DNA from 2 places in the Lysinibacillus sp. A4 genome. Region 1 is predicted to be linked to the other one. Evidence: a T-box and tRNA genes for the amino acid it is inferred to sense, from the RefSeq annotation. Region 1 holds a T-box; the other holds one or more tRNA genes.
What was found. A T-box is a leader RNA that pairs with one kind of tRNA and senses whether it is charged. The one in region 1 lies ahead of NY607_RS06635 (valine--tRNA ligase), so its partner is inferred to be a tRNA-Val.
Positions count from the first base shown of each region.

Region 2: it has a tRNA-Val gene. The T-box ahead of NY607_RS06635 (valine--tRNA ligase) is inferred to sense a tRNA for this amino acid. The anticodon was not compared.

Region 1 is NZ_JANWTB010000003.1:262,084-269,058, forward strand. It holds gene NY607_RS06620 (bifunctional folylpolyglutamate synthase/dihydrofolate synthase) at 1-98, opposite strand, end outside; gene NY607_RS06625 (bifunctional folylpolyglutamate synthase/dihydrofolate synthase) at 95-1,375, opposite strand; gene NY607_RS06630 (hypothetical protein) at 1,510-1,908, opposite strand; gene NY607_RS06635 (valine--tRNA ligase) at 2,172-4,817, opposite strand; T-box leader at 4,898-5,155, opposite strand; gene NY607_RS06640 (hypothetical protein) at 5,258-5,452, shown strand; gene NY607_RS06645 (valyl-tRNA synthetase) at 5,429-6,103, opposite strand; gene NY607_RS06650 (SRPBCC family protein) at 6,274-6,720, opposite strand.
Region 2 is NZ_JANWTB010000007.1:268,000-274,974, forward strand. It holds gene glmM (phosphoglucosamine mutase) at 1-752, opposite strand, end outside; gene NY607_RS16355 (CdaR family protein) at 966-2,042, opposite strand; gene cdaA (diadenylate cyclase CdaA) at 2,035-2,871, opposite strand; gene NY607_RS16365 (anti-sigma factor family protein) at 3,021-3,647, opposite strand; gene sigW (RNA polymerase sigma factor SigW) at 3,661-4,224, opposite strand; gene rocF (arginase) at 4,358-5,263, opposite strand; tRNA gene NY607_RS16380 (tRNA-Lys) at 5,448-5,520, opposite strand; tRNA gene NY607_RS16385 (tRNA-Gln) at 5,534-5,608, opposite strand; tRNA gene NY607_RS16390 (tRNA-Tyr) at 5,623-5,706, opposite strand; tRNA gene NY607_RS16395 (tRNA-Val) at 5,725-5,800, opposite strand; tRNA gene NY607_RS16400 (tRNA-Glu) at 5,857-5,931, opposite strand; tRNA gene NY607_RS16405 (tRNA-Asn) at 6,044-6,120, opposite strand; gene mbcS (acyl-CoA synthetase MbcS) at 6,390-6,975, shown strand, end outside.

The DNA.
Region 1 (6,975 bases):
TATGATAAAGCCTCTTCAATCGCTGTAAGACCTGGTTTAATGATATCCTCACTTTTAACCTGCCATTTCTCTTTATAATGATCAAAGTTTGGGATCATCGTCCTTCCTCCTGTAGCCACTGTCGAGCTTGTGCTATAAAATATAATGAGCCTGTAATGACAACAATATCCTCTTTTTGGCGTTCTTGTAATACTGTTTGAAGGCTTTTTAGCCATTCTATATGAACCGTTTTATTTGCATGAGTCGACAACATCGCTAAGCTTTCAGCAGGCATTGCATTTGGTAGGTCTATTTGTGTAAAAGTGATCGAGGTGGCAACAGCATCCATTAGTTCTATACTGTTACCATGATCCTTATCTGCTAATGCCGCGTAAATAAAGTGATAATTGTTTCTTGGATAGACATTTTTTAGTGTTTGGATCAGAGCAGCTGTCCCTTCTGAATTATGAGCACCATCTAGCACAATTTGATTCGGCCATTGCTCAAAGCGGCCTGCCCATTGCGCACATTGTAGACCTTGACAAATAGAATCATCAGTAATGACAATTGCCCCCTGCTCACGTAATGTTAGTATGGCTGTGATGGCCAAACTTGCATTATTTATTTGATGTTGACCAGCCATTTTTAATGGTACATCCTTCATCAAGACATGAGCCTTTTCATATGTAAAGTGCTGATAGTCAGTGCTCTGCCAACTATTTGTCACTGTGAAGTCTTGTCCTAAAACAAAGCATGATGCATGTCGTTCCTCTGCAGTAGCTTTAATGACAGCCAATGCCTCCTCATTATGAACACCTACAACAACTGGTATGCCTTCCTTGATGATGCCAGCTTTTTCTGCGGCAACCTTTGCGAAAGTGTCGCCTAAAAAGGCTGTATGCTCTAACGAGATCGTTGTAATAATAGCTAAAAGCGGTGTTACGACATTTGTCGCATCCAAACGCCCTCCAAGCCCTGTCTCAATAAGCGCTATATCTACACCTTCATGTGCAAAATACTGAAACATAATGAGTGTAACTACCTCAAAAAAGCTTGGAAATTCACCATTGTAGTGTTCTTCTATAATTTTCGCAAGTTTATTGAAATAGTAGAGAAATTGCTCATCCGAAATTTGGTGGCCGTTAATGGTCATACGTTCATTAACTCGCTCTAAATGTGGAGACGTAAATGCCCCTACAGTGTAGCCTGCATGTTGAAGCATTTCTCTTAATGCGTTCACCGTAGAACCTTTACCATTTGAACCTGCTACATGGATTACTCTTAGCTTATTGTGAGGTTCATCTAAATGTCCTAGTACTTCCCGCATAAGGACAAGTGGCGCACGTTTATGATCAACTGCTTTTAATGTAAAAATAAATTTTGTACATTCGTTCATTGTGTTAAACAAAAGAAACACTCCTTCTTACTGCAATATCTTTATTTTAGTACAAGTAACGTTTAATAACATAGCAAAATGACAAAATACAAAAAACACGCAGCTAGCAACTGCGTGTTCGTACTAATATTATTTTAATGTACCTTGTGAGCCCCTAATAAAGCACCCATATTATTTAAAATAGTTTTGGCATCACTATTTAATAATGGATGGACATCTGGGCGTTGCACTAATTCAAAAGCGTTTTTTAACGTCCTTTTTAGCATCGATATATCAAAATCTGAGCAATACTCATTAATTTTTTGGATCGTTAATAAATCTGTTCGTGATAATTTAGTGCTATCCTGTTGGGGATTACTATTTGCTAATATGTGCTTAATCAGGACACGGCCACTTGTATTCAATAAACGATAATACTTTGCTTCGGATAATTTTAAGAGATTCGTTTCGATTAATACTCTCGCGCTTACAAAGTCTAATTCATCACATGCTTTGTTGACTTTTGTAATAATAGTTGCTATATTCCCTGACATTTTCAACACCTCCATTAGCTCTTATTTTCTTTCTAAAAAAGACTCTCTATCCAAAAAACATCCATTCCCAATCTTAGATTTGGTTTTTCACGGCTAAATAACATGAAATTAGGTTTTGTTTCCTATTAGTTCAGCGCTGCACATCATCTATTAGACCAATTTATTTAAAATAATACTATATATTTTTTCCTAATTCAATGTATATCTTTAGCTCTACATAAAAAAAGCAATGGATGACTTTTTCGTCATCCATTGCTTCGTCTTTACATATTTTTTAATTCTTCTAAACGTTTTAACACAACTGCATGCTTGCTTTCGTAATCTGCTAATTTCTCACGTTCTGCGTTGACTAACGCTTCCGGTGCTTTCGATACAAACTTCTCATTCGATAATTTACCTGTAACAAGCTTTACTTCTTTTGCCCATTTCTCTAATTCTTTTTCAAGACGGGCAATTTCTTCCTCAAGATTGATCAGTCCAACAAGAGGCAGGAATACCTGTGCTCCTGTCACAACAGCAGTCATTGATTGTCCTGGGGCCTCTAAACCTTCACCAATTGTTAAAGTGTCAGGATTACAGAATTTTTCTAGATATGCTTGATTATCTTTAAGTACAGCTGCTGTTGCTGCATCTTTCGCTGAAATAAACAACGGTACTTTTTTGCTCATCGGTGTATTTACTTCCGCACGAATATTACGTACTGAACGTATAATATCCATTAGGAGCTTCATATTATCTGCTTCATCAGCAAAATGAAGATCTGTGCGTACTGTTGGCCATGCTGCCACTGTAATAGATTCACCTTCGTGTGGTAAGTGCTGCCAGATTTCTTCTGTAATGAAAGGCATAAATGGATGTAAAAGACGCATTGTTTGATCTAGTACGTAAGCTAAAATAGATCGAGTTGTCTTTTTAGCTGCTTCATCTTCACCGTAAAGTGGTAATTTTGCCATTTCAATATACCAAGAACAGAAATCATCCCAAATGAAATTGTATAATTCACGGCCAACTTCGCCGAATTCATAACGCTCTGCAAGAGAGGTTACACGTTCAATCGTTTCATTTAAGCGCGTTAAAATCCATTTGTCAGCTACAGATTTTTCACCAGTTAAATCGATCTCATCATATCTCATACCATCCATATTCATAAGCGCAAAACGTGATGCATTCCAAATCTTATTGGCAAAGTTCCATACTGCTTCAACTTTTTCAGTTGTATAGCGTAAATCTTGACCAGGTGATGAACCAGTAGCTAAGAAGTAGCGTAATGAATCTGCACCGTATTGTTCAATGACATCCATTGGATCAACACCATTGCCAAGTGATTTACTCATTTTACGCCCTTCACCATCACGTACTAAACCATGAATTAGCACATCTTTAAATGGACGTTGATCTGTAAACTCAAGGCCTTGGAAAATCATTCGAGAAACCCAGAAGAAAATAATATCATAGCCTGTTACTAATGTATTTGTTGGATAGTAACGTTTATATTCTTCATTTGCTTCATCTGGCCAACCCATAGTAGAAAACGGCCATAGTGCTGAAGAGAACCATGTATCTAGTACATCTTCATCTTGCGTCCAGTTTTCTGCATCTGCTGGGGCTTCTTTACCTACGTATATTTCGCCTGTTTCATTATGGTACCAGGCTGGGATTTGATGGCCCCACCATAATTGACGAGAAATACACCAATCGCGTATATTCTCCATCCAGCGGGAATATGTGTTTTCAAAACGAGCAGGAACAAAGTTTACTTTCCCTTCTTCGTCCTTTTGCAGCTCTAGGGAAGCATCAGCAAGTGGTTGCATTTTAACGAACCATTGTGCTGAAAGATATGGCTCAACAACAGCACCAGAACGTTCAGAGTGTCCTACTGAATGCATATGCTCTTCAATGCGAATTAACACACCTGCTTCTTGTAAATCAGCAACAATTTGCTTGCGGCATTCGAAGCGATCCATTCCTTTATATTTGCCAGCAAGATCATTCATTGTGCCGTCTTCATTCATTACTAGAATGCGCTCTAGATTATGACGATTACCAACTTCAAAGTCGTTCGGATCATGGGCTGGTGTCATTTTTACAACCCCAGTACCAAATTCCATATCAACGTACTCATCAGCAACAATTGGAATTTCGCGACCTACAATCGGTAAAATAACGTTTTTACCAATTAAGTGCTGATAACGCTCATCGTTCGGGTGAACAGCTACCCCAGAGTCACCAAGCATTGTTTCGGGACGTGTTGTAGCAACTTCTACATAGCCAGAGCCATCAGCTAATGGATATTTCATATGATAGAAGGCACCTTGCACATCCTGATAAATTACCTCGATATCAGATAATGCTGTTTTTGCTGCTGGGTCCCAGTTGATAATACGTTCACCACGATAAATTAAACCTTTTTCATATAACTGAACAAAAACTGTTTTTACGGCATCTGAAAGACCTTTGTCTAATGTGAAACGTTCACGTGTATAATCTAATCCAAGACCAAGCTTTGCCCATTGATCACGAATATGTCCAGCATACTCTTCTTTCCATTCCCATGTTTTTTCGAGGAATTTTTCACGTCCTAAATCATAACGTGTAATATTATCCTCACGCAGCTTGGCTTCTACTTTTGCCTGTGTTGCTATACCAGCATGGTCCATACCTGGCAACCATAGGGCATCATAGCCTTGCATGCGTTTCATACGAATGAGAATATCTTGTAATGTTGTATCCCAAGCATGACCAAGGTGTAATTTACCTGTTACGTTCGGTGGTGGAATAACGATTGAATAGGGCTTTTTCCCACTTTCAGGCTGTGCCTCGAAGAACTTCCCTTGTAACCACCATTCATAGCGACCAGCTTCAATGGACTGTGGGTCATATTTAGTTGGCATTGAAATGTTTTCTGTCATATTGACTCCTCCTATTGTTTGAAAACTGTTGGTAAAGAAATACTATTTATTTTTTACCCAATAAAAAAACTCCTCTCGTCTAAAAGGACGAAGGAGTTTTAGTTCGCGGTACCACCTTTAATTCCAGCAGGGTTAAGATAAATATTAAATAACATATTTTCTCAGCCTATTCTACTGGCTCTCAATTCGGTAACGGTGTTTAACCGGCTTTAACTACTATTATTTCACTAAAGCTGCTCAAGGGCTACCTTCAATTTCGTACAAATAGAAACTTCTCAGCTACCGTTTCCTCTCTGAAAATGTAGTCAAAATTTACTCTTCCCTATCATAGCATCTGTATTTGATTTTCCTTATTGTACCGCAGGATCGTGTCATTTTTCAAGTGATTTAGTCATCTTTTAGTAAGAGGAAAGTAAATAGAAAAGGAAGTGACAATTCAAATGCGACGACGCAAGTATAACCCTTGGCTTTTACCACCTTGGCTACGACAAGTTCGTTTTTATTGCAGAACCATCATCGTGCCGATTTGTGCTTTTCAGTTTATCCGTGTCATTATTGTGCCAACATCAGGTGATTTAGTCTTCTTATTACTCCTGCTACTTCTCTGCTATTTACTTTTGAAAGACATCATTTGAAACACGAACTTTAAGCGGTGTATATTCTTCTGTTAGATCCCAAATCATAGAAGGCACTTCATGCCAAGTACTGGATTCGCGTACAACAATATGGCTTGAGGATTCTCTTAATACAGCTTTTTGGTCAACTGTTGTAGAATTCTCTTGGCGTGAAGCTGCTGCTACTGCGGCAGGTTGTTTCACTTGAACACTTTCTTCAATTGCAGCCAATGTCTCCTCTTGTTCGAAAGCATGTGTTGATAGGTGCGGATTGTCTAACACATCTTTTTCAACAACAGGTTCATACTCATTGAAAGCGCTTGTGACTGTCCACTCAAGCTGACACATCTGATTTGTTAGACTAGGGCGAATATCCTTGACCATTAAATCTTTGACATCTGATTCTTTTGGTAAATCCACATGTAAAGGAACGGCATACTCAAAATAACCAGTATCTCCTTGAATATCAAGGGCATCAATTGTAATTAAATCTTCATTTTCCGCAAATGCTTGCATATCTTGAAAATCAAAGCGAACGTGTGCGGTGATATGATAGATGCCCATAAGTCGCAAAGAATCCTCTAACTGCATTGCCTGCCACTGTGGCTTAATTTGAACAGCTGCTATTTCAGTTGGGCAGCCATATCCAGGAAAACAAAATGTTTCGCGCATATTCCAAGTTTTGTGTTCGATAATAATCCCTCCCTTTGCATCATATGACGATTCGAAGGATAGTATGCTAGGATGTTGCCATTTGAACAGAGTTAAAAATAGATACTACTAAAAAAATGGCATGCTAGAAGTAATAGTCTAGCATGCCATTCCCATGGATGTTCGTATCATTAAACATTTACTAATTTAATTTTATTAGCTACACGATCTGTTAGCATTTGTGTTGCCTTTGGTACGATCGGTTTAAAAATCGGATTGAGAACAGGGCCAGCTAACCCGCCTGCAATGACTTCTAAGAATCCTGTCATTTTAGTATTTTCAGCGTCGATACTTTCTGCGAGGAAATAGCCATTTCCTGTGAAGTTATCAGAAAGCCCCTTTAATTCAAATGTAACTTTTGATGGTGCTATCCATTCTAAGATTGTAATTTCTACTTCAACTGTTTTTTTCAAAACGCCAACATTGCCTTTAAAAGTCCAAGTGGAGTGTTTCTCATCAATCATTTCATGTGCATTATAACCAGGGACAAGCTTTGCCCATTTTTCCATATCACTAACGAAATCCCATACATGTTCAATCCCTACGGGTACTTCGACCGTGTGTGTGCCTGTTGCCATATCAATTCACTACTTTCTTTTATGAATAGCTATATTATAAACGATATCGCCCACAATTTGGCTATGCTGAAAGATGTAATTTTGACAAAAGCAGGTCCTTCATCCAGTATAGTTGAGCGTACTTACTAGTAAATATATGCTATTGTTCCTTTTTACTCATGTATTCCTCAAGCACTATAATGCCTTCTGCTTAATCCATTAAAAAAGGTAATGTCAATGGGATATAAAGCAATTTTACAAAGCGAGGGTTTATTC
Region 2 (6,975 bases), on a different contig from region 1:
TCTACAGCAATTAAACGGTCTCCATCGCCATCAAAAGCTAAACCAACATCTGCACCTTTTTCAGTAACAAACTTAGCTAGTCCTTCTGGGTGTGTTGAGCCTACACCATCATTGATATTTAAGCCAGTTGGAGAAGCTCCCATTGTAGAAATGTCCGCTTCTAAATCAGCAAATAAATGTGTAGCTAAAGATGAAGTTGCACCATGTGCACAATCAAGCGCTACGTGGATACCATCAAATTCTTCATCCACTGTTTGCTTTAAGTATTGAATATATTTTTGACCACCTTCGAAATAGTCGCTTACAGATCCTAAATCTGCTCCTATAGGACGTGGTAATTTATCCTCTTGCGCATCAATTAACGCTTCAATTTCCGCTTCCTGTGCATCTGTTAGCTTAAAGCCATCAGGACCGAAAAATTTAATACCGTTATCTGCAACTGGGTTATGTGAAGCTGAAATCATGACGCCCGCATCTGCGCTCATAATTCGAGTAAGGTATGCCACACCTGGTGTTGAAATAATACCAAGACGCATTACCTCTACCCCAATTGATAAAAGACCAGCCACAAGTGCACCTTCAAGCATCTCACCTGAAATACGTGTGTCACGACCAATTAAAACCTTTGGACGGTCAGTTGCATCTTTTGTTAAAACATAGCCGCCTATACGACCAAGTTTAAATGCAAATTCTGGTGTTAATTCACTATTCGCGACGCCACGGACGCCATCTGTTCCAAAATATTTACCCATTCTACTTATTCTCTCCTTCAATGCAAGACAGTGCCTAGTGAGTTTCTATCAAGCATTAGACACTTGTCCGCTTACTTTTGGAAAAGTCTGCCTTTGTTCATTCATTGGTAATTATTAATATTCCACTCTGCCAGTTTGTTGGATGAAACCTGAACTACAAACCTGATTGGATTTTTGATTTAGAATCAAAATAAAATTATAGTCACATATTGTTTAAGAATCAATATCTTCCGATTCCTCAGTTGACGTATTTTTATCAGTTGGAGTACTCTCATCTGTCACATCAGGTTCTTCAATTGGAGGTGGCGTTTCCTCTGTAGAAGCTGGTGTTTTCTGCTGTTCTTCTTGTTCAACCTTTGTAATATCTGCCTTCACTTTTATTTTCTTGTCAGATATTTTTGTCACACCATCTGGTAATTTTACATCAAATTCATAAGTTTTGGACTCAGTAATTTTTGACAGTTCAACTGTTATTGGAATGGATGTTAAACTGTCAATAATGGATTTTCTTCCATACACTTTAATCATTTTCGGTGAAAATGTTAATGAGTTAATGGTAATGTCCTCGGCAGCTTGCCCTGTTTCGTTAAGGACAACTGGGATCTCTCGACTATACTCCGCTATATCTACTTGAACTTTCACAATTTCAGGTTCAATAGTCACGTCTAACTTATTTAAATCTCTATCTAATACTTTTACAGCTGCTTCCTGCGTGAATGATTGCTTCAAGCCCTGCTCTCCTGTAACAGTTGCTTTTACATAACTAATGCTTTCAATAGCACTTTTTGCACCTGTTACATAAACAGTTGGCGGGTTGGCTGTCATTTCTTTTAAGATAAAACCTTCTTCAATTAAACGTTTGTTCATTTCAGGGTCCACTCGGAACTCCTGCGTGACCTTTTCCTCAATATTCACATGAACAGTTGCAGGGTCTAATGTCACTTTTAACTTTTCTGAAATATTTTCGTATTGCAGTTTTACATCATGCTCTCCTAGCAATAAATTGCTCAAATCCGCAAATATAGAAAAATCCTTAGCTCCCTTTGCTTTTAAAACCAATGCCATCGGACCTTCTATCGTTACATCCACAGTTTCAGGTAAACCTGTCACAATAAGATTTTCATTATCGTAATAAACATCCACTGGAACATCACGAATAACATCCGTTTGTTCATTTGAGGTAGCTTTATTTAAAGGTGACAACTCGGTACGCACTGAGAAGAAAAGCAAAAACGCTAAAAATAGCGCGATGATTCTAAGTACCCAAGGGCTATCCATCATTTTATCCATTCTTTTTCCCCCTCCAAGTCAACTTAGAGGATGCATTTGATTCCTGTACTGATCCGAACCACATTTTTCTTAATAATGTTTCGAACTCCTCTAGAGAAAGATTTCGATGGAGATTACCATTTAATGTTATACTAATTGCGCCTGTTTCTTCTGAAACAACAATTGTAATAGCATCTGTAACTTCACTTAAACCAAGAGCAGCACGGTGGCGTGTCCCTAACTCTTTTGAAATAAATGGGCTTTCAGATAAAGGTAAATAGCAAGCCGCTGCTGTAACTTTATCTTTTTGCATAATAACAGCCCCATCATGTAGCGGGGTATTTGGTATAAAGATATTAATCAGTAATTCTGATGAAATTTCAGCATTTAGCCCTATACCTGTTTCAATATATTCATTAAGACCTGTTTCTTTTTCAATAGAAATTAACGCACCTATTCGACGTTTAGCCATATAACTTACAGACTTCTTCATTGCCTCAATAAGTCTTGTTTGTTCTTCTTCCTCTTGACTAGATGAGCGTTGGAATAGCTTTCCTCGCCCAATTTGTTCTAAACCACGTCTGATTTCAGGTTGGAAAATAATAATAATCGCTAGGAAACCAAACTCAATAACTTGTTGTAGCATCCAACCAAGTGTTTGTAACCCTAAAAGGTCTGTTGCAATTCGTGCAATAATAATGACGAATATTCCCTTAAGTAATTGGACAGCCTTCGTACCTTTAATGAGGGTTAAGACTTTATAAACAACGTACCAAACGAGCAGTACATCAATGAAGTTAATAACAATATTCACAGGCGTTAAATCCGTGAAATGTTCGATAATTTGCACGTGGCATCCCCCACTTTTCATTACGAATCCATACACATTCAAGTATATCACATTCTTATCAAATGTAACTTTTTTCAAATAAAAAGTCTACTCAGAAGAGTAGACCTTTCAGCCTCTCACGTGCACTATTTTTTAGGACGTATAGAGTGTTATTTAGTTTCTTCTTTTTCCTCAAATGTCATGGCTGTCTTAACAGAATTTTTAATTGTATACCATAACCATTCAAATACTTCGTCAATTTCTTCGATTCTCCCTGAAACTACCGCTGAAGATGCCATATATTGCCCGTTGATTACTGTGACGTTACCATCAACTTCACCTTCAACAATCAAATCGCCATTTTTTACAACAATATCGCCTTTCACCACTTCCCCTTCAGGTACAATCACTGTTTGACCATCCACAACTAAATTAGGTTGCTTGGTCACTGAGAAATGCTGGTCATCCATGAAGCTACCCAATAATGTAGCACTCATGAATAAGCAAAATACTGCTGCTGCCACAAAGAACGGATGCCGGCGAATCCATTTTTGTATACCTACTCGACTTTTTGGTTTTGGTAAACGAGCCATAACTGCTGCTTCAAAACCCGGAGGCGCTGTAATATGGGAAGCACTCTTCACAAAGGCGATTGTTTCACTCAATTCTTGCATCAACTGTTTACAATCATTACATGTATGCAAGTGTTGTTTCAACTCTTGCTCATGCTCACGACTAATGTCACCGTCTAAATAATCATGCATATAGTCTATAATATGCTCTGGACAAGTATTCATGACGCTCCCCCTCCTACAGATTGTTTAATTGCTTACGTAATGCCTCACGTCCGCGGTGAATCCTCGTTTTCACCGTTCCAAGCGGCATATCTAAAATCTCGCTAATCTCTTGTAACGATAACTCTTCTATATATTTCAATACTATAACCGAACGGTATTTATCCGGCAATCGTCCAATTTCATATTGAATGCGATCTTGCAGCTCCATTTGTTCTAACTGCTCCTCTGGTAGCTGGTCATCTGCTGCGATTTGCGAATACATATCAAGCCCTTCTGTACCAGCTACTTCTGCATCTAAATAATAATCCGGTTTCTTTTTTCGAATACGGTCAATGCAGAGGTTTGTCGCTATGCGATAAAGCCACGTTGAAAATTTTCTTTTCTGATCAAATGTATGCAAGTTCATATAAGCTCGCACAAAAGCCTCTTGAGCAATGTCTTCAGACTCTTGTTTGTTGCCTAACATTCGATAGCATACTTGGTACAGTTTGTGCTGATAGAGACTCACAATATCGGCAAATGCGTTTTGATCGCCTTTAAGCACTTGTTTTATTCTCTTATTTACTAACGCATCCATTGTGTTGACTTCTCCACCTTTACAACTGTCTTATACTATACGAAGCACCGATAAGAAAAGTTTCGTTTTAATTCAATTATAGCAAAAGATTTTTATGCAATGTGACAACAGGCAATTTTTTGTCAAATTTTCTTTAAACTAGTGTTTCACCAAATAAAGATCCCATTAATGCAACAGCCACATTTGCTGTTGTATTCTTTTCATCTAGTATAGGATTTACCTCTACAAACTCGGCTGAAGTTACCATGCCTGATTCTTGTAACATTTCCATTGCTAAATGGCTTTCTCGGTACGTAATTCCACCTGGAACTGGTGTACCCACACCTGGCGTATAAAGTGGATCTAATCCGTCTAAATCAAGTGATAAATGTAAGCCATCAACATTTCGTTCCTTTAAATAAGCAAGTGCATCTTCCATCACACGTGTCATGCCAAGTCGGTCGATTTCATGCATTGTATATACTTTAATTCCTTGTTGACGTATCAATTCACGTTCTCCTGGGTCTACTGAACGAGCTCCAATAATAATCACGTTTTCTGGCTTAATTTTTGGAGCATAGTTGCGAATTTGCACTAAACGTTCATGTCCTAGCCCAATACTAACGGCTAACGGCATCCCATGTATATTGCCTGAAGGTGTTGTTTCAGGTGTATTTAAATCTGCATGAGCGTCATACCAGATAACACCAAGATTTTTGTAATGCTCACCTAATCCAGCTAATGTTCCAATAGCAATGCTATGGTCTCCACCGAATACGAGTGGGAATTTTTTTTGTTCCACTACTTCATGCACACTATTTGCTAATGCAGTACTAACTTCTACAACTTCCTCTAAATTTAGTAATTTTTCATCCACAGCTCCGTCTGCAAGCTTTTGACTAACACGAATATCCCCTTGATCCTGTACATCGTGTCCGATAGCCTCTAAACGTTCAACAATACCTGCATATCGAATAGCACTTGGTCCCATATCTACCCCACGGCGTGTTTGTCCATAATCTGTTGGTACTCCAATAATAGAAATATTAAGTTTATTCATGTTTCTATACCCCCTAAAAGTTATAAGAATATTGTAAAGCCTATATACCACTTGGCTCAACTCGACAAAAAGTTGTATATTTATTCATTTATAAATAACATAAAAAAATCTCCTACTGTTTTCAGCAAGAGATTAGTTATCTGTAGTTAATATAACACTTTTGAATAATTTTATTCTAAAAAAGTGAGCCATGAAGGACTCGAACCTTCGACCCTCTGATTAAAAGTCAGATGCTCTACCAACTGAGCTAATGGCTCATAAAAGAAAAAATGGCTGGGGTACTAGGATTCGAACCTAGGCATGACGGAATCAAAATCCGTTGCCTTACCGCTTGGCTATACCCCAATCATTTATAAAACTGGTGGAGGGGGACGGATTCGAACCGCCGAACCCTAAGGAGCGGATTTACAGTCCGCCGCGTTTAGCCACTTCGCTACCCCTCCGAAATAACACAATAAGAATGGTGGAGGATGACGGGCTCGAACCGCCGACCCTCTGCTTGTAAGGCAGATGCTCTCCCAGCTGAGCTAATCCTCCATAGAAACAGGTGTTATATCACAGTTTATATTCTTTATAAAGCCTAAATTTTTAAATGGTGACCCCTACGGGATTCGAACCCGTGTTACCGCCGTGAAAGGGCGGTGTCTTAACCACTTGACCAAGGGGCCAATATTACGTCTCAACAAGACAAGAATTATAATAACATTTTTAATTAATAATTGCAATGCTTTTTCACAAATTATTTTATGTATTATAGTGATTGAAAAAAGGACAAAAAAATGGCTCCGAAGGCAGGACTCGAACCTGCGACAACCTGATTAACAGTCAGGTGCTACTACCAACTGAGCTACTTCGGAACAATGCTATTCACTTCGGTTTTAAACAACCTCTTAAGTACATTTATTATTATAGCAAGCATTCTAAATAATGCAACACATTTTGTGAAAATTTTTATATTTTTTGTCGAAGTCTGCTTCTACATTCGTCTGAAAGCATAATAGTTCTCTATTAATTCTAATATTTCTATTTAACGTACTAAATATTCTTGCTGTATATTATTGTAATTGTTAAAATAAAAATAGTTTTATGAATTTTCTATCAAATTTTCTGGGGGAGGATGTTCAAGATGGTATCAAATGATTTAATTGCACCTGAATTTTATAACATCACAGAGGAATTAGAAAAATTTTCGCAAGATAGTGATCGCCAAGCAATACGTTGGTTGAATACACAACAAGAGAGACGTACAGTTTCTTATGTGGAACTTAGCCAAAAAATGAATCAATACGCAAACGCTTTTACGGAGAAGGGGCTTCAAAAAGGTGATCGTGTATTAGTTATTATTCCTCGACTTCCAGAAGCTTATTTCGTTTTTCTAGGCTGCTTAAAGGCTGGTATCGTACCCATTTCATGTTCAGAGATGCTACGTGCAAGCGATTTAGAATATCGGATGGAACATTCTTCTGCTAGTGCAGTTATTGCTTATGAGGCTTTTACTAGTGAAGTTGATCAAATTACTTCTTCTGTAGACACATTGAAAAATAAACTAGTGATTGGTGCTGCGAAAGGAGATTGGACTTCTTTAGATGAATTAGCAAGCAAGCAGCAAGCTACATTTACAGCTGTAGCTACTACACGCGATGACATGGCATTCCTATCTTATACTTCTGGTACAACTGGTAAACCTAAGGGCGTTGTTCATTCACACGGCT